4 regions of the Kitasatospora sp. NPDC007106 genome follow, and region 1 is predicted to be linked to each of the others. Evidence: riboswitches for the same ligand, from Rfam matches in the RefSeq annotation. Region 1 holds a riboswitch; each other region holds the start of a gene.
What was found. Region 1 has a riboswitch for cyclic di-AMP ahead of ABZ641_RS27100 (transglycosylase family protein). Riboswitches for the same ligand answer to the same signal wherever they lie in the genome.

Region 1 (3,953 bases):
CGTTCCACTCGGCCTTGCCCGGGCCCGGCCGCAGCTGCACGGCCTGCCGTTCACCGGCCTTGCGCAGGACGATCCGGGCCGGTTCTGGTGCCTGCGGGTCGAGCCACACCTCGTTGCCGCCGAAGGAGCAGTCCAGCACGGCGATGTCGTCCGGCTCGCCGTCCGCGGTGGCCCGGAACGCGACGCCGGCCTTCCGATAGCCCGTCAGGTGGCTCCGACCGATCGTCACCGTCGTTCCGGCGAGCTGGTGTTTGGCCGTGGCGACCGCGTAGTCGGACTGGCCCGCGGCGTCGATCAGCAGGCCGTCGAAGACGGTGCCCTTGTCCCGGCCGAGCGCGTGCACGGCCACTCCCCCGGCGCCGTTGCCGTACAGCACGCCGCCGTTGTAGTCGAAGTCGTTGAGGTAGGCGCCGTGCTCGACGCCCCAGCCGCCGTTGTGGTACGCGACGAAGCGTTCCAGGGTGTGGTGGTGACGGGCGTTCAGCCAGACGAAGAGGCCGTTCTCGAGGTTGTTGTGGGCCAGGCAGCGCTCGAAGGTCCAGACGCCCTCGCTGGTCTCCGGCCACTCGTAGCCCGAGGCGCCGGTGGCGCCCTGGACGCCGACGGCCACGCAGTCGCGAGCGGTGCCGCCGGTGCCGGCGCCGAGCGAGAAGCCGGTGAGCCGGTAGCCGCGGGGGTTCGGCTCGTGGACGGTGCGGGAGGCCACGCAGGACTCGTAGGTGATGTCGTCGGACGGCGCCTGCGGGGTGCGGGTGTCCAGCGGGCCGTCCCACCAGTAGGCGTCCTCCCAGGTGTTGTGGCTGATGCAGCTGCGGAAGGTGATGCCGTGGCTGGCGTGCGGGACGAAGGCGTGGCTGCCGCTGTCGCGGACCACCACGCCCTCGACGACGGTGCCGCGGGAGGTGTCGCCGAGCATGTGGAAGTGCAGGCCGTACCGGCCGAGCACGGGCTCGGTGACCGACGAGCCGTTCCAGGTCTCCTTGCCCGGCTGCCGCGGGCCGAGCCAGCGCAGCGCGGCGTGCCGGACGTCGGCCCGGCGCGAGCTGGTCAGGTGGACGTGGGCACGGCCCTCGGCGGTGCCCTCGATCCGGACGCTGCGGGTCAGGTTGAGCACCTCGGCGCCGACCGCGACGCCGCCGCCGGCGGTCACCCGCGGGTGCGGGTGTGCCAGGGGTGCGGTCAGCGTGACGGTCTTGCCGTCGACCCGTCTGATCGTGCACAGATCGTACCGGGTGGAGAATTCGTCCTCGCTCGGGGGTCCGGTCGGCGTGACGGCCAGCTCGTCGCCCGCCCGCCAGCCGACGGGCGGCTCGGCCAGCCGCAGCTCGGTGTCGCCGGCCCGCAGCGCGGCGGCGGCGCGGACCCAGGCGGTCTTGGCGGCGCCGTCCAGCCGCAGGTAGCCGGTGCCGGTCACCCAGAGCCCGGTGTCCCCCTCCACCACCGTCATGCCGCCGCCGCGGAAGCTTCGTTCGTTCACGGACGGAAATCTCAGGGTGTGCACGGAGCCGTCCGCCGGGGCCAGCGCCAGGACGCCGCGGACCTCCACGGCGCCCGCGGAGGAGAGCGTGAGGCTGCGCCCGGGGGCGAAGACCAGCGAGCCGCCCGGCTCGACCACCAGGGAGCCGATCGACGCGTCGGCGTCCAGCAGGACGCGGTCGGCGATCCTGACGGCGCTCCTCACCCCGGGGACGGCGCCGCCCCAGCCCGCCGGGTCGGACCAGCGGCGGCCCGTCAGATCGACCGGGGAGGGCGAGGGGCCGACAGGAGCCGGGGCAGCCCGCGCATGCCCGGCAGAGGGCCCTCCGGAGGCCGCAGGGAGGGGCGTGGCCGCCGACGCCGGCGCGGCCGACGAGGCGAGCGCACGGCGGGCCAACTCGCCGCCGCCGACCGCGGCCGCGGCGGTGGAGATCCCGAGCCAGACGAGCATCCTGCGCCGGCCGACCCGGCGGTGCGGCGCCGGCCGTCGCGGCACTCCGCCGGACTCCGCCTCCCGGTGCTGCCCGTGGTGATCCATGAGCGGTCGACCCCTCCCCCGGGCCGTCGCCCGGCCCCCCGTCCTGAAGCATAAACAGGCCGGTTTTCCCGGAAGGGCCTTGCCGGAAATCGACAGAAGTCGATCACGAAAAGATCAAGGGGTCGATCATGGAATATACCAAGATCGGCTGTGACCGGCATCACACATGTTTGCGGTTTGAACTTAACTCTGTCTAATGTCCTCCCACGTTCGTGGTCACACGGACCCAGTTGGCCCGAACGCCGAGTCCTGCCGGCGGTCCGACTGGCAATGCGAAACGCACTTCGGCAGGGGCGGGGGAACCAGGTAAGTCGCCCGGGAGCGGTCCAGCACCGCTCCCCGGCTTGGGGTGAAGCCGCACGCGCGGAAACGGCGAGGGATCGCCGGATCCTGCGCGCGCGGCCGGGCAACTCCAGCCCGAATCCGACAGCTCACCTCGCAGGCGTGGGAGAGGAACGCTGCTTCATGCTGTCCATCAACTCCAAGCGCGGCCGCCGCATTCTCGCCACCACCGGCGTCGTCGGCATCGGCCTCAGCATCCCGTCGCTGGCCGCCGGCACCGCCTCCGCCGCCTCGGTCTCCACCTGGGACAAGGTCGCCCAGTGCGAGTCCTCCGGCGACTGGCACATCAACACCGGCAACGGCTTCTACGGCGGCCTCCAGTTCACCAACAGCACCTGGACCTCCTTCGGCGGCGGCAGCTACGCCTCCCGCGCCGACCTGGCCACCAAGGACCAGCAGATCGCCGTCGCCGAGAAGGTGCTGGCCGTCCAGGGCCCCGGCGCCTGGCCCGTCTGCTCCGTCAAGGCCGGCCTGACCAAGGGCGGTCCGGCCCCCGAGATCAACACCGGCGGCTCCGCCTCCACCCCGGCCCCGGCGGCCACCACCCCCGCCCAGCCGGCCGCGCCGGCCGCGCCGGCCGCCTCCACCGGCTCGACCGCCTCCACCGGCACCTCGCAGGACGGCAAGGCCTGGCAGGGCCAGAAGTCCCGGCAGGGCCAGTGGAGCCACGGCGCCACCTACACCGTGCGGGCCGGCGACTGGCTGTCGACCATCGCCGAGCACAACCACGTCCAGGGCGGCTGGCAGAAGCTCTACGAGATCAACAAGTCGGTCCTGAAGAACGGTCCGCACACCATCTACCCGGGCCAGAAGCTGTCGCTGGGCACCCCCGCCAAGGCGTCCTCCACCCCGGCCCAGGCCGCCCCGGCCGCCGCCAAGCCGGCGACCACCGCGGTCAAGGCGAGCACCACCACCACGACCGCGCAGACCGCCACCGGCTCCAAGGCCGCCGCGGTCAACTTCGCGCTCTCCAAGGTGGGCCAGGCCTACATCTACGGCGGCACCGGCAACGGCGGCTGGGACTGCTCCGGCCTCACCCAGGCCGCGCTGCGCGCCGCGGGCATCTCCGTCCCGCGCGTCGCCGCCGACCAGGCCGACTACTCGACCCGCGTCTCGCTGGACAACCTGCAGCCGGGCGACCTGCTGTTCTGGTCCAACAACGGCAGCAACTCCGGCGTGCACCACGTCGCGCTCTACATCGGCGACGGCAAGTACGTCGAGGCCGCCAACCCGAGCGCCGGCGTCCGCGTCCAGACCATCGCCAACTGGGCCCCGGACTTCGCCGGCCGGGTCTGAACCGCCCCTCCCGGCGTCACACACGCCGGGGCAGGCGCCCGAAGCCGTACCTGGGTCCCTCGGCCCGGGCGCTCCTCTCCCCCTCCGCAGCCCCGGAGCGGCCTCCCGCCGCCCCGGGGCTGCGGCCTGCCCGCGCGGATAGGCTGACGCTCCCACGGAGTTGAGGAGCCGCCATGGCAGCGAAGGTCACCGTCACGCTGGACGCCGATCTGGCGATCGAGGTCATGCTGGCCGTCGGGGCGGGCAACCCGCAGGACGCGGTGGAGCTGATCGTCCGCGACTACCTGGCCCGCAGCCGCCG
Region 2 (5,302 bases), on a different contig from region 1:
GGGCGGCGGCGTGGTCGGCCTTGAGCAGTCCCTCCAGCAGCACCGGGTCGTCGTGGTTGCGCTCCATCTCGTCTAGCCCGGCCTGCTGGTCGTGGGCCATCACCAGGATCCGGCGGGCGACGCTGAGGAAGGCGCGCTGGGTGCCGGCGGTTAGCTCCTGCTCGCGCTGGACGGCCGCGCTCTCGGCGCTGCGCCGGGCCAGCTCACCGGCCAGCCGGCCGCGCAGGGAGTCGAGTTCGTGCTGCTGCTCGTCGAGCCGGCGGCGCAGGGTGCGGGTGACGGCCCGGTACCTCGCGGCGGTCAGGACCGCGGGGACGGCGAGGACAACGGCTGCCGCTGCGCACCACTGAGACATCGTCACGCGGCGAATTCTAGGATGATGATCCTACGTATGTGTGAACAGATCGCCAGAACGGTGATCTGAACGCGTCAATCAAGCGGAATACCGCACGCCGACGCGTCGATCCTCACTGGCCGTCGACCTCGCCGTAGGACTCCTGGGCCCGTGCCGGGACGGGACGCAGCGTGCGCAGCCCGCGCGCCACCGCGAACGCACGGCGCAGCGCGGAGACCGGACCGGTGCCGGGACCGGCCGCCGGCGGGACGAACGGCGGCTCGGCCGGCGGGCGCTGGCCGGGGATGAGCCGGGTGGCGGGCGCGGTGCTGCGGGCCGTCTTGGTCATCTCTCCACGTCCTCCGTGTTCCTGCCGGGTGCCGCCGGACCGGGGCCGGTGCGGGCCGTCCACTTCCAGACCTACCCCGCCGGGCGGCATCCGGTGTCCCGATTCGGTGACGATGCCGTGCCGTCGCGGGCCGGCCGCGGTCACGGGGCGTGCTCCACGGCGATCATCGTGCCCTGGAGCAGCGCGACCTCCTTGCCGGGGACGCCGCCGGTGATCGAACGGACCTCGGCGCCGACCACGGTGACGGTCCGTCCGCTGCGGACGACCGTGCCGGTGGCCCGCAGCCGCTCGCCCACCCCGGGGCTGAGCAGGTTGAGCTTGAACTCCACGCTGAGCACGTCCTTGCCCTCGGGCATCAGGGAGAGGGCGGCCGCCCCGGCCGCCGCGTCGGCGAGCGTGGAGATGGCGCCGGCGTGCACGAAGCCGTTCTGCTGGGTCACCGCGGGCCGCACGGGCAGGTCGAGCACCACCCGGCCGCGGGCCAGCTCGACGATCTCCACCCCCAGGGTCGCCAGCATCGGCTGGCCGTCGAGGTTGCTGCGGAGGCGGTCGGTGAGGGTGTCCATGGCGCGGTCCTGGTGCGGGGGGGGAGTGCCCCAGAACCATCCGCCGCCGACCCGTCCCGCGTCAACCCGGTCGGAGCTGTGCCGCCCGGCACACCGCCCGCCCGGCCCGGCACACCGCCCCGGACAGCACGGAGGCCCGCGCCGGTCGGCGCGGGCCCGTGGGGAGCGGGGGCGGGCGGCGGCGGGCCGCCCGGCTCAGGCGAGGTCGGCGTCCTCGGCGGCCTGCTCGGCGGCGGCGGTGTCCGGGAGCTCGGTGCCGGTGACCGTCCTGGCGTCACCGGTGCGGTGCCGCGGCCCGTCGGCGTGGGCGCTCGGGGCGGTCAGCGAGGCGACGACGCCGACGGCGAGCGAGGCAAAGGCGAGCATGCTGCGCTTCTTCATGCCCTGCACAACGCGCGGGGCGCCGCCGGGTCACGGGCGGTTCAGCGCGGCCAGTCGCGCAGGCCCGCGACCAGCGCCCCGGTGAGCCGCTGCCGGGTGGTCGCGACGTCCTCGGCCAGCCGGAACCCGCCGGCGGTGCTCAGCGAGGCGAAGCCGTGCGCCGCGGCGCGGACCGTCCGGGTGGCGTGGATCAGCTCGGAGCCGGCCAGCCCGTACCCGCGCAGCACCGCCAGGATCACCTCGACCAGCCGGCCGGCCGCCGCTGTCGACGCCGGGTCGTCCTGCGGTGCCTGCGGCAGGGCCGCGTAGCGGGACGGGTACTGCACCGCGTAGTCGACGTAGGCGTCGATCAGCGCCGCGAGCGCCTCGTCGCCGCCGCGGCCGAGCACCGCCCGGGACAGCCGTTCGGTCAGCTCGTCGGTGACCCGGACGGCGATCAGCCGGCGCAGTTCGGCGAGGCCGCCGGTGACGTGCTTGTAGAGCGAGGGGGTGGCCACCCCGGCCCGGCCGGCGACCGCGGCCAGGGTGAGGGCCTCCGGGCCCTGCTCGTCGACGAGTTCCAGCGCGCGGTCGACGACGGCGGCGGGGGTCAGTCCGGCCCGGGGCATCAGGCGACCTCGTTCACTTCGGCCAGGAAGGGCAGCAGGGCGTCGGCGGTGGCCTGCGGGTACCCGGCCATCGGGTAGTGGCCGCCGCCCTCGATGATCACCATACGCCCCCGCAGTGCCGAGGCCTGCCGCTCGGCGAGCGCCGCCGGGTCGGGGAAGTCCGGGTCCCGGCTGCCCATGACGACCAGCGCCGGGCACTGCACGTCCGCGCCCCAGCCGGTCGGCGCGGAGTCGCCGCGGACGTAGCCGCGGACCGCCCGGCGGCGCCCCGGCTGCTTCAGCGCGGCGACCAGCCGGGCCCGCTGGGCATCGAAGTCCGCGGGCCGCGCGGTCGGGAAGTAGAACTTCTGCGCGGCGCCCCACAGCCCGGGGAACCAGGTGACGGCCGGGGCGAGCAGGCCGACCATGGCCTTCTGCAGCAGGTTCGGCGGGAAGTTCTCGAAGAAGGCGTCGACCAGGACGATCCCGGCGACCCGCTCCGGGGCGTCCGCGGCGACCCGGACGACGGTGGCGCCGGTGTACGAGCTGCCCACCAGGACGGCGCGGTCGATGCCCAGGTGGTCGAGCAGGGCGCGGACGTCGCCGGCGATCGCGGTCGGCGAGTAGTCGTCCCACGCGGCCGAGGACTCGCCCATGCCGCGCAGGTCCATGGTGACCACCCGGTGTCCGGCGGCGGTGAGCAGCGGGTGCAGGTGCCGGTAGGCCGACCGCAGGTCGAGCATCCCGGGCAGCAGGACGACGGGGGTGCCCGTGCCCTGCTCGGTGTCGTCGTACGCCAGGCGGCCGCCGGGGACGTCCAGGTGGCGGGTCTGCAGGGCGTGCTGGGTGTCGTTCACGGCCGGCCTCCTTGGCCTCGCTGACGCGGCTGATTGCCCGTAGCCATAAAGCTACGGCTAATAGCCTTAGTCGTCAAGGGCGGCGCGGCGGCTCGTGCCGGCTGCGGTAGCTTTCGGCGACCGCGGGAACCGAGAGACCGGAGGCGTCATGCCCCTCATCACCGTCAAGCAGCTGGCCGGCCGCACCGAGGAGCAGCGCGCCGAGATCGCCCGCGAGCTCACCGCCGCCTACGCCCGGGCGACCGGCATGGACCCGGAGAAGGTCTGGGTCGTCGTCGAGGAGATCCCGGCCGAGAACTGGGCGGCCGGCGGCGAGACCTTCGCCGCCAAGCAGGCCCGGGCCGCCTCCGCCGGCTGACCGCCGCGGGCCGGGCCCGCGGGGGCTCAGAGGTTGTCGGCCCGGAACGGGTCGTGTTCGGCCAGCAGCTTGTCCAGCCTGGCCTGGTCCACCCGGGACACCAGCTCGCCGGCGTCCTGGCGGTCGCGGACCACCTTGGCCAGCGTGAACGAGGACGTGATCACGTACAGCAGGGCGACCGCCAGGAAGGCGCGCATCCAGGCGTCCACCGGGAGGCGGGCGATCCCGATCGCCAGGGCGGCCGTGGCGAGGGCGAAGGACAGGACGGCCTGCACGTAGTAGGCGGCCGTGGTGCGGGACTGCATCGGTGCGCTCATGCCTTGCAGGGTCCCGGAGCGGGCACCGGCCCGCATGAGTACGGATACTCACCCCGAGGGGGGCGATCACCCTCCGTCAGGGGCGGATTCACAATCTATGGCAAATCGCCCATCCTGCGCGTAGCCCTTACGAATCCACCGTCGCAGACGCTTGGAATCAAGGCGTGCCTAGCATTAACGTTTGATAACGCAGCGCGGTCGGCAACGCCGTACCGACACGGCACCGTGCGCGTGTCGCTCAATCCCGCGGCTGCCTTCGCCGGTGGTCACGGGAGCCGGGGAACCACCTTCCTTGGGGTGAATCGGCCGGGCCGGTGGCCCAGCCGTAGGAGACCTTCCTGCTCCGAACCCGTCAGCTAACCCGGTCGGCGAGGGAAGGAAAGGAGTGCGCCCCCGTGGCGTCGACGCACTCGGCGGACTCCACCGCCGCAGCCACCCAGCTCCTCGACCACCCCTGGGAGCAGGCCGACCAGGCCCGCCACCGGATGCCCCGGCAGACCAGGGGCGGCAGCCCGCTGCTGGGCGTCACCGCCACCGTGGCCGCCACCCTCGGCGCCGCCGGCATGACCGCGGCCGCCGCCGGCCCGGCCGCCGCGGCCGAACCCGCCGTGAGCGCGCCCGACCAGGCCGCCGACTCCGCCGACCCGGGCCTCGCCCTCTTCGCCCGCATCCAGCAGCAGGCCGACCACCGCACCGCCGCCGACGAGGCCGCCCGCCTCGCCGCCGCGCAGGAGGCCGAGGCCCGCCGCGCCGCCCAGGCCGCCGTCGAGGCCACCGCCCTCGCCCTGCCGACCACCGGCTACACCCTCGGCGCCCAGTACGGCCCCGGCGGCCACTGGGCCCACCTGCACACCGGCCTCGACTTCCAGGCCGCCACCGGCACCCCGGTCACCGCCGTCGGCAACGGCACCGTCACCTCGGCCGGCTGGGCCGGCTCCTACGGCTACCGGATCGTCGAGACCCTGCCCGACGGCACCGAGGTCTGGTACTGCCACCTCAACCGGCTCGCGGTCACCGACGGCCCGGTCGAGCGCGGCACCGTCCTCGGCACGGTCGGCGCCACCGGCAGCGTCACCACCCCCCGCCTCCACCTCGAGATCCGCCCCGCCGGCGGCGCCCCCGTCGACCCCCTCGGCTGGCTCCGCTCCCACGGCGTCCAGCCCTGAGAAGTCCTTTCCCGGGTGCCCCCGCGCGCCCCTACTGCTCCTCCTGGCGGGCTGCGGCGTAGGCCTCCAGTTCGGCGGTGCCGGGTTCGGGGGCCAGGTCGGGGTAGTCGGTGAGCAGCAGGGCCGGCAGCCCCGGGACGGTCCACTGCCCGCACAGCCACAGCGCGACGTCCGCCACGACCTGCTCGAAGTCCTCGAACTCCCCCCGCAGCTCGTACGGCATCGGCTCGCCCTGCGCGGTCAGCGCCGCCAGGTTCCGGTAGCTGCGCTGCATCAGCCCGTACTCCAGCAGCCGCCGCGCCCCGTCCGTCGCCATGCCGATCGACAGCAGGTGCGCCTCGCCCCAGCCGAGTGCCGCGTCCGCCCCGGTCATCGGGTCCAGTGCGC
Region 3 (4,295 bases), on a different contig from region 1:
TACGGAAGGCCGGTGCACGCCCGGTCGCGTCGATCCTGCTGCTCAACCGGCTCGCCCGGCCCTGACGGGTCGTCGGCCCAGGTGGAGGGCATGGTGGCGGGGTTGTGTCGGGGTGGTGAAATCCAGCGTTCCGCGCCAAGTTCGCCCGGCACGGGAGTGGCGCAGGGGGCGGATCTTCACTAGGGTCTGGCGTCAAACCTATTTTCCGGACGTCCACCCGATCGGGTGAGTCCAGCAGGAAGAAGGAGCTAGTCCCTTGGCCTCCCACCGCCGTCCCAAGCAGCCGAGCCGCGCGCGGGTCACCGTGCTCACCGCTGCCGCCGCGACCGCGGTCGCCCTGTCGGCCCAGGCCGCCGCGCATGCCGCGCCGGCGAAGCCGAGCAAGGACGAGGTGAAGGTCCAGGTCGACAAGCTGCTCGAGGAGCAGGAGCAGGCGGCCGAGAAGTACAACGGCGCCAAGGAGCGGGCCGACCAGCTCCGCAAGCAGGCCGACCAGCTGCAGGACCAGATCGCCCGCAGCCAGGAGCAGCTCTCCCAGGTGGCGTCGGGCCTGTCCGCGGTCGCGGCCGACGAGTACCGCACCGGCGGCGTCGACCCGACGGTCGCGCTGATGCTCTCCTCGAACCCGGACAACTACCTCGCGAAGGCGTCCAGCAACGAGCAGGCCACCGACACCCAGGCCTCGACGCTGAAGGGCCTGCGGGACCAGCAGCGCCGGCTGGACCAGCAGAAGCAGGAGGCCGCCGCCATCCTGTCCGAGCTGGACCGCTCCACCCAGGTCCTGAACGACGCCAAGTCGGAGGTCCAGAAGAAGCTCTCCGAGGCCCAGAGCCTGCTGAGCACGCTGACCGCCGCCGAGCGCGCCGCGGTCCTCGGCACCGACCGCGCCTCGCGCGGCGACAGCCGCTACGACCTGGGCAGCCTGCCGCCGGCCTCCGGCTACGCGGCCACCGCGGTCGCCGCGGCGATGGGCAAGCGCGGCACCCCGTACGTCTGGGGCGCCACCGGCCCGAACTCCTTCGACTGCTCCGGTCTGATGGTGTGGGCGTACGCCAAGGCCGGCGTGTCGCTGCCGCGCACCTCGCAGTCGCAGGCGAGCGTCGGCGCCCGGGTACCCTCCTTGGCCGACGCCCAGCCGGGTGACCTCGTCATCTACTACTCGGACGCGCACCACGTCGGCATGTACATCGGCAACGGCCTCGTCGTCCACGCGCCGCACACCGGCGACGTGGTGAAGGTGATGGACGCCGACACCCTGCCGATCAAGACGATCCGCCGCGTCTGACCCTCCAGTAGCAATTCGGACATAAGCCTCACCTGCGGCGTTTCTGATGCCGCATGACACGCCCGGGCGCGTCGCGATCACCGTGTGATCTCCGACACGCCCGGGCGTCGCGTTTTGTCCGCCGACGGGTGACATCGCGTCAGCCGAGCGTGGATTGCCGGTCACCGGCGGTCGCAATCACATTTTCACGACAACATTTCCCCGTCGTTTTTCTGACAAGGATTTGAACGGATCACGGATCGGTTACTAGGGTCATCCCCACGGATCACCGCACAGTGGTTCGCCCAACCCGGGCGGCGGCGGTGGTCGCCGCCGAGTCCGCGACGCAGCAGGACGGTCCCGACCGTCCACGGGGAGCCCCTGCGGGGGTGCTGTCGAACGGAGCCGGGGAACCACGTTTCCCTCGGGGTGAATCGGCGTCAGGTCGGCCGCGCCGGCCGGGCCGCGGTCGGACCGCGGACGGGCGGGTGCGGGCGTGAGGCGTCGTAGGGCAATGCTTCCGGCCCGAACCCGTCAGCTCACCCGGTAGGCGGTGTGAGGAAGAAGGAGTCCGCCTTCGTGGCGTCCCATCGTCGTCCCAAGCCCGTCGGCCGTACCCGTGCCTCGATCCTGACTGCGGCAGCCGCCACTGCGGTGGCCCTCTCCTCGCAGACCGGCGCGCACGCGGACCCGACCCCCACCAAGGAGCAGGTCGCGGCCCAGGTCGACCAGCTCAACGAGCAGGCCGAGGCCTCCAACGAGGCCTACCTCGCGGCCGAGCAGAAGCAGCAGGACCTGCAGAAGCAGGTCACCCAGCTGCAGGACCAGGTCGCCCGCCAGCAGGCGGAGGTCAGCGGCGTCCAGGGCCGCCTCGCCGAGGTCGCGGCCCAGCAGTACCGCGACGGCGGCATCTCGCCGACCGTCCAGCTGATGCTCTCCAGCAACCCGGGCGAGTTCCTGGGCCAGGCCGGCGCGGTCAGCCGGATGAGCGCCACCCAGGCCGACACCCTCAAGTCCTTCAAGGCCGAGCAGGCCAAGCTGGACGGCCAGAAGGTCGAGGCCGAGCACAAGCTCGCCGAGCTGGACACCAGCACCCGCGCGCTGAAGGCCAAGAAGGAGGAGTTCCAGGACAAGCTGGCCAAGGCCAGCGCCCTGCTGAACACCCTCACGCAGAAGGAGAAGGACGACCTCGCCGCGGCCGAGGCGAAGGCGGCCTCCGCGGCCAAGTCCTCCGCGGACCGCGCCTCGCGGGACACCGCCCGTCCCGACCTCGGCAGTGTGGACGTGCCCTCGGGCTCGTACACCGCCAAGGCGATCGCGGCCGTCAAGTCCGCGCTGGGCGCCCCGTACGTGTACGGTGCGACCGGCCCGAGCACCTTCGACTGCTCCGGTCTGATGCAGTGGGCGTACGGCAAGGCCGGCGTCTCGATCCCGCGCACCTCGCAGTCCCAGGCCGGCGCGGGCACCAACATCGGCACCAACATCGCCAACGCCAAGCCCGGCGACCTGGTGATCTACTACGGCGACCAGCACCACGTCGGCATGTACGTGGGCGGCGGGCAGGTCATCCACGCGCCGCACACCGGTGCGGTCGTCCGTTACGTCTCGGCGACGGCCATGCCGATCTCGGCGATCGTCCGGGTCTGACGGCCCGTCCGGCGGCTCCCCGCGGGCCCGGCTCCCCCTGGGGGCCGGGCCCGCGGCCGTTGCCGCACCCGGCGGCCCAGTCGGCAGAATGTCCGATTGAAGGTCAAATATTCGGTGCTGGCAGGGTTTGGACTAGCTCGGCCGGACTCGCTAACGTCTGCCCCCGGATGTCCGCGAGGACGCCCGCCCGACCCGGGCGGCGGCGGCCGTCCGTTCGCAGGAACGGAGCCGCCGCCGCATGTCCGCGCATCGACGCCCCCAACTGCCGGGCGGCCACACCCTCGCCCGGGCCCTGGTGCTCACGGCCGCGGCGACCACGGCCGTCGGCGCCACCGTCGGCACCGCGGCCCACGGCGCCCCCGCCGACCCCGGGCGGCGGACGGCCGACGTCCGGGCGAAGGTCGACCGGCTCTACGAGGAGGCCGAGCAGGCCAGCGAGCGCGCGAACGCCGCGGGGGAGGACCAGAAACGCCTGCAGACCGAGGCCGGCCAGCTGCAGGACCAGGTCGCCGCCGGCCAGGAGGAGCTGAACGGGCTCTACACCGACCTCGCCACCGCCGCCGCCGCCCAGTACCGCGACGGCGGGCTCGACCCCTCCGTCCGCCTCATGCTGGAGTCCGACCCGGCCGGCTACCTCACCCGCGCCCGCGCCCTCGACCAGGCCGCCAGCCGGCAGAGCGACACCCTGCACCAGGTGCTCGACCGGCAGCGCCGGCTCGACCAGCGCCGCGCCGAGGCCACCGCCAAGCTCGCCGAGCTGGAGGAGGTCCGCCGCTCGCTCGCCGACCACAAGGACGAGGTCCGGCGCCGGCTCGGCGACGCCCAGCGGCTGCTCGGCGGCCTCACCACCGACGAACGCGCCCGGCTGGCCGCGGACGACGCCGCCGACGCGGCCCGCCGCGCAGCGCACGGCGCCGACCGGATCGACCTCGGCGACCAGCCGCCCTCCTCCGACCGTGCCGCCGCCGCCCTGGCCGCCGCGATCAGCCGGATCGGCTCGCCCTACGTCTACGGATCCACCGGCCCTTCCACGTTCGACTGCTCCGGTCTGATGTACTGGAGCTGGCGGCAGGCCGGAGTCACCCTGCCGCGCACCTCGCAGGCGCAGGCACACGCGGGGAGGCGAGTCAGCCTGTCCGAGGCGCGACCGGGAGACCTGGTGATCTTCTACAAGGACATGCACCACGTCGGCATGTACGCCGGCGGCGGCGTGGTCGTGCATGCCCCGTACCCCGGAGCCCGGGTCCGCTACGAGAGCGTCGGTGCCATGCCCGTCAGCGGGGTGGTGCGGGTCTGAGCGCCTTCCACCGGCAGCCCGGCCCGTCCGGCGGGGAGGCCGAGCCCCTGGTCACCGACCTGCCCCGGCGCGCCGCGGCGGGCCGGT
Region 4 (5,302 bases), on a different contig from region 1:
CGTGGTCCGCAAGGCCCTCGCCGACGCCGGCCGGGAGCTCAAGGTCGAGGTCAACCCCCGCTACGGCCGCTGGGACCCGCAGCAGATCGCCCTGGTCGACAGCACCACCGACTGGCTGCCGCAGCGCGCGCCGTCCGCCTGACCGGTCCGCCCGCGGCGCCCGGCGGGACGCGTCGGGGCGCCGCCGAGGGACGGTAGGTTCGGGGGTGTGGAGACTCCGAAGCTGATCCTGCTGACCACCACCCACCGGGTCGCCCCCGGCCTGCTGTCCTGGCCCGCCTGGGAGGCCCTGCGGTCGGCCGGCCGGGTGCTGGCCGCCGACCCGGAGCACCCGCAGCTGCCCGCGCTGCGGCAGGCCGGCGTCGAGGTGGAGACCGTCGAGCGGACGTCCGCTCCGGCGCTCGCCCGGATGCTGGCCGAGGCCGCCCCGGTGGTCTGGCTGGGCAGCCCGGACGGCGACCCGGGCCTCACCGACGCCCTGGCCCGGCTCGCGGTGGAGGAGGCGGGCAGCGTCCCCGAGATCGAGCTGCTGCCCGGCTCGTACGACCTGCCGGGCGCGCGGCTGCTCGACCTCGCCTCGGTGATGGACCGGCTGCGCTCGCCCGGCGGCTGCCCCTGGGACGCCGAGCAGACCCACGAGTCGCTGGTGAAGTACCTGGTCGAGGAGGCGTACGAGCTCGTCGAGGCGATCGAGGAGGGCGACCGGGAGACGCTGCGCGAGGAGCTCGGCGACGTCCTGCTGCAGGTCTTCTTCCACGCGCGGATCGCCGAGGAGCACCCGGAGGACCCGTTCTCCGTCGACGACGTGGCCGGCGACATCGTCGAGAAGCTCATGTACCGCCACCCGCACGTCTTCGGCGACGTGGAGGCCACCGGCTCCGACCAGGTCGAGGCCAACTGGGAGCAGCTGAAGGCCGCCGAGAAGCAGCGGGAGTCGGTGCTGGACGGCGTCCCGTCGGGCCTGCCCGCCCTCGCGTACGCGGCCAAGCTGGTGTCCCGGGTGCGCCGGGCCGGCTTCACCGCCGTGCCGGACGCCCCGTACGAACTGCCGCGGGAGCTGACCGCGGAGAACGTCGGCGAGCTGCTGCTGGCCGTGGCGCAGCGCGCCTACGACGCCGGCGTGGACGTCGACGCGGCGCTGCGCGGTGCCGCGCGGCGCTACCGGACGGCGGTGCGGACGGCCGAGGGGCTGTCGGACTGACGCTGCGGCGGGACGACCTCGCTGATCGCCTCGCCGACCAGGGCGAGCAGCTCGGCCAGCGGGGCGAGGTTGTCGTCCAGGTCGGCGAAGGAGACGATCCGCTCGCCGTGCGGGCCGGCGACGGCGAAGAGGTCGATCCGGCCGAGGTGCTTGCTCGCGGTGTCGACCAGGGCGGCGACGTCGCTGGGCTGGTGGACGTCGCCGCTGACGCCGACGACCGGGCAGCCGGGGCGGTCGAGCTCGGTGGCGAGGTCCTCCGCGACACCCGGGCGCAGATCGGCGACGAGCATGCCCGCGGCGCCCGCGGCGGCGAAGCGGCGGGCCAGGTCGGCCCCCTCGCCCCCGCTCAGTACGGCGATGACGACCACTGCCCCGGCTACTCGCACGGCCTGCTCCTCTCTGAGCACGACACCCCGCGGGCGGCTCCGCACGTCCGCCCTCACGGTTATCGGAGGATCGTAGGCACCTCGCGACCCTCCGCAACAGGGATTACCCCCCAGGTGACCAGGCTCACGCCCGTCCGGGCCGATCGGATCCGGCCGTCCCGCACGGGCCCTCGGGCAGCGCCTCCCGACGGCGCCCGCGCGGGCCGGGCGGGCCGGTCGGGCACCGTCGGGAGGGGCGCCCGGCAGCGGATACGGTCGGGGCATGCCGGAGACCCCCCGACCCGACGACCGACCCGAACTCTTCACCTGGGAGTTCGCCGCCGACCCCTACCCCGCGTACGCCTGGCTGCGCGAGCACGCGCCGGTGCACCGCACCACGCTGCCCAGCGGGGTGGACGCCTGGCTGGTGACCCGGTACGCGGACGCCCGGCAGGCGCTCGCGGACGCCCGGCTCTCCAAGAACCCGGTGCACCACAGCGAGCAGGCGCACCGCTCCGGCAGGGTCGGCATCCCGGGCGAGCGGCAGGCCGACCTGATGACCCACCTGCTGAACATCGACCCGCCGGACCACACCCGGCTGCGCCGGCTGGTCTCCAAGGCGTTCACGCCGCGCCGGGTGGCGGAGTTCGAGCCGCGGGTGCAGCAGCTCACCGACCGGCTGATCGACTCCTTCGCCGGGCGCGGCACGGCCGACCTGATCCACGAGTTCGCCTTCCCGCTGCCGATCTACGCGATCTGCGACCTGCTCGGCGTGCCGCCGGAGGACCAGGACGACTTCCGGGACTGGGCCGGCATGATGCTGCGACACACCAAGCCGGGCCAGCCCGGCGGGCAGCGCGGCGGCGTCGGCCGGGCCGTGAAGCGGATCCGCACGTACCTGGCGGAGCTGATCCACCGCAAGCGGGCCGACCTCGGCGACGACCTGATCTCCGGGCTGATCCGGGCCAGCGACCACGGCGAGCACCTGACCGAGAACGAGGCCGCGGCGATGGCCTTCATCCTGCTGTTCGCCGGCTTCGAGACCACCGTCAACCTGATCGGCAACGGCCTGCACGCCCTGCTGCGCAACCCCGGGCAGCGGGCGCTGCTGCAGGAGTCGGTGGCACGCGGCGAGAGCGGCCTGCTGGAGACCGGCATCGAGGAGCTGCTGCGCTACGACGGGCCGGTGGAGCTGGCCACCTGGCGGTTCGCGACCCGGCCGCTGACGATCGGCGGGGTGGAGATCCCGGTCGGCGACCCGGTGCTGGTGGTGCTGGCGGCGGCCGACCGCGACCCGGCCCGGTTCTCCGACGAGAACACCCTGGACCTCGCCCGCGCCGACAACCCGCACCTGGGCTTCGGCCACGGCATCCACTACTGCATCGGCGCCCCGCTGGCCCGCCTGGAGGGCCGGGCCGCCCTGGCGACGCTGCTGACCCGGCTGCCGGACCTCGCCCTGGACGCCGACCCGGCGGACCTGCGCTGGCGCGGCGGCCTCATCATGCGGGGCCTGCGCGAGCTGCCGGTCGCCTTCACCCCGGCAGGGCCGTCCGGGCGGCGCGACACGGTCTGACGGTGTGTCGCACCGGTCGGATCCGGTCGGATCTGAACACTCGTCAATCAGGAGAAACCTGCATCGTTCGTGGGCGATTATCGGCTCTCCGTAATTGCTCCGTGATACCCGCGATATGAGCTTGTGATCGGTCGTTCGATCTGCTTACTCTCCCGAACAGTCCGCAGCCGCGGACCCCGGCACGGCAACGCCGAATCCTGTCCGCCGTGCCCGGGCCTCACGACCGAGACCCAGGACAGGGGCGGGGGAACCACGTTCGTCGCCGTCCCCACGGCTAGGGGTGAAGCCGCGTCAGCAGGGCCCCTCCTGCGGCCGCGGCCGGGCCAGCCTCCCGGTCCGAACCCGACAGCTCACCTCGCAGGCGTTCGGAGAGGGACAACCCATGCTCTTCACCGGACCTGGCCGCCACCGCCGCAGGACGTCCGCCGAGAAGGCGGTCGCCGTCGCGGGTGTCACGGGTGTCGGCCTCGCCCTGCCGCTGCTCACCGCGGGCGGAGCCCATGCCGCCCCCGTCTCGATCTGGGACAAGGTCGCCCAGTGCGAGAGCGGCGGCAACTGGAGGATCAACACCGGCAACGGCTTCTACGGCGGGCTGCAGTTCACCGCCCGGACCTGGAAGGGGTTCGGCGGCGCCCGGTACGCCCCGCTCGCCCACCAGGCGAGCAAGAGCGAACAGATCGCCGTCGCCGAGAAGGTGCTGGCCTCCCAGGGGCCCGGCGCGTGGCCGGTGTGTTCCAAACGCGCCGGCCTGACCCGCGCGTCCGCCGGGAGCGGCGGGACGCGCAGCGGCACCGGACGGACGCAGGCCCCGGCGGCCCCGGCGGCCCCGTCGTCGCCGTCGCCGCAGTTCCCCGGCCGCGGCGGCTTCGACGCGGACTCCGGCGTGTACTGGTACCAGAAGGACGACCAGTGGTACTGGACGGCGCACCAGGAGGTCTACGAGCGCCACCTGCCGCCGGCGCCCACCGGGCCGGCCGACCCGGCCGACCCGGCCGACGACGGCGCCGACGAGGGCGCCCGCACCCTGCAGGCCGTTCCGGTGCCCTCCCTCGGCCGCGAGCAGTACACCGTGCAGGAGGGCGACACGCTGTCCGGCATCGCCGCCGCGCACGGGCTGCCCGGCGGCTGGGAGCAGCTGTACACGAACAACCGCGAGGCCGTCGGCGCCGATCCGGACCTGATCCTGCCCGGCCAGCAGCTGCGCCTGGCCTGACGGTCCGGCACGGTACGAACGGTCCGTCCGCCCGCGGGGCGGCACCCGCGGGCGGGCGGCCGGTTTTGTGGTCCTTCAGGTGAACTACCGGCGAGTAGACCGGCCACACGGTGAGACAGGGCCATGCGCGGCACGGCCCGGTGGGCCCGTGCGGTTAGGCTCTGGTCGTAACGACCCTCATCCGCTTCCGCTAGGAGATGCCTCGTGCCGTCCATTGATGTCGTCGTAGCCCGCGAAATCCTCGACTCCCGCGGTAACCCCACGGTCGAGGTCGAGGTCGGCCTCGACGACGGCAGCACCGGTCGTGCCGCTGTCCCGTCCGGTGCCTCCACCGGTGCCTTCGAGGCCCTGGAGCTTCGCGACGGCGACAAGAACCGCTACTTCGGCAAGGGCGTGGAGAAGGCCGTCCTCGCCGTCATCGAGCAGATCGGCCCGGAGCTGGTCGGCTACGACGCCACCGAGCAGCGCCTGATCGACCAGGCCATGCTCGACCTGGACGCCACCCCCGACAAGTCCTCGCTCGGCGCCAACGCGATCCTCGGCGTCTCCCTCGCCGTGGCGCACGCCGCCTCCGAGGCCAGCGACCTGCCGCTGTTCCGCTACCTGGGCGGCCCCAACGCCCACGTGCTGCCCGTCCCGATGATGAACATCCTCAACGGCGGCTCGCACGCGGACTCCAACGTCGACATCCAGGAGTTCATGATCGCCCCGATCGGCGCGGAGTCCTTCTCCGAGGCCGTCCGCTGGGGCGTCGAGGTCTACCACACCCTCAAGGGCGTGCTGAAGGAGCGCGGCCTGTCCACCGGCCTCGGCGACGAGGGCGGCTTCGCGCCGAACCTGGACTCCAACCGCGAGGCGCTCGACCTCATCGTCGAGGCCATCAAGAAGGCCGGCTACACCCCGGGCAAGGACGTCGCGCTCGCCCTGGACGTCGCCTCCTCCGAGTTCCA

Region 2: it holds a riboswitch for cyclic di-AMP, as region 1 does, so the genes downstream of both, ABZ641_RS05470 (M23 family metallopeptidase) here and ABZ641_RS27100 (transglycosylase family protein) in region 1, are expected to answer to the same signal.
Region 3: it holds a riboswitch for cyclic di-AMP, as region 1 does, so the genes downstream of both, ABZ641_RS26090 (NlpC/P60 family protein) here and ABZ641_RS27100 (transglycosylase family protein) in region 1, are expected to answer to the same signal.
Region 4: it holds a riboswitch for cyclic di-AMP, as region 1 does, so the genes downstream of both, ABZ641_RS09615 (transglycosylase family protein) here and ABZ641_RS27100 (transglycosylase family protein) in region 1, are expected to answer to the same signal.

The regions. Positions count from the first base shown of each region.
Region 1 is NZ_JBEYFP010000503.1:157-4,109, reverse strand. Features, by position in the region: gene ABZ641_RS27110 (hypothetical protein) at 1-1,681, opposite strand, end outside; gene ABZ641_RS27105 (hypothetical protein) at 1,824-2,009, shown strand; cyclic di-AMP (ydaO/yuaA leader) riboswitch at 2,276-2,474, shown strand; gene ABZ641_RS27100 (transglycosylase family protein) at 2,480-3,652, shown strand; gene ABZ641_RS27095 (hypothetical protein) at 3,826-3,953, shown strand, end outside.
Region 2 is NZ_JBEYFP010000027.1:25,127-30,428, reverse strand. Features, by position in the region: partial or broken gene ABZ641_RS05510 (sensor histidine kinase) at 1-355, opposite strand, end outside; gene ABZ641_RS05505 (hypothetical protein) at 468-683, opposite strand; gene ABZ641_RS05500 (PaaI family thioesterase) at 824-1,249, opposite strand; gene ABZ641_RS05495 (hypothetical protein) at 1,445-1,615, opposite strand; gene ABZ641_RS05490 (TetR-like C-terminal domain-containing protein) at 1,672-2,238, opposite strand; gene ABZ641_RS05485 (alpha/beta hydrolase) at 2,238-3,074, opposite strand; gene ABZ641_RS05480 (4-oxalocrotonate tautomerase family protein) at 3,223-3,432, shown strand; gene ABZ641_RS05475 (YiaA/YiaB family inner membrane protein) at 3,459-3,749, opposite strand; cyclic di-AMP (ydaO/yuaA leader) riboswitch at 3,975-4,137, shown strand; gene ABZ641_RS05470 (M23 family metallopeptidase) at 4,145-4,915, shown strand; gene ABZ641_RS05465 (hypothetical protein) at 4,947-5,302, opposite strand, start outside.
Region 3 is NZ_JBEYFP010000462.1:182-4,476, reverse strand. Features, by position in the region: partial or broken gene ABZ641_RS26100 (NYN domain-containing protein) at 1-65, shown strand, start outside; gene ABZ641_RS26095 (NlpC/P60 family protein) at 257-1,285, shown strand; cyclic di-AMP (ydaO/yuaA leader) riboswitch at 1,645-1,833, shown strand; gene ABZ641_RS26090 (NlpC/P60 family protein) at 1,844-2,911, shown strand; gene ABZ641_RS26085 (NlpC/P60 family protein) at 3,150-4,208, shown strand.
Region 4 is NZ_JBEYFP010000065.1:9,701-15,002, forward strand. Features, by position in the region: gene ABZ641_RS09595 (glycosyltransferase) at 1-227, shown strand, start outside; gene ABZ641_RS09600 (MazG family protein) at 209-1,201, shown strand; gene ABZ641_RS09605 (SDR family NAD(P)-dependent oxidoreductase) at 1,159-1,587, opposite strand; gene ABZ641_RS09610 (cytochrome P450) at 1,850-3,139, shown strand; cyclic di-AMP (ydaO/yuaA leader) riboswitch at 3,352-3,517, shown strand; gene ABZ641_RS09615 (transglycosylase family protein) at 3,522-4,352, shown strand; gene eno (phosphopyruvate hydratase) at 4,557-5,302, shown strand, end outside.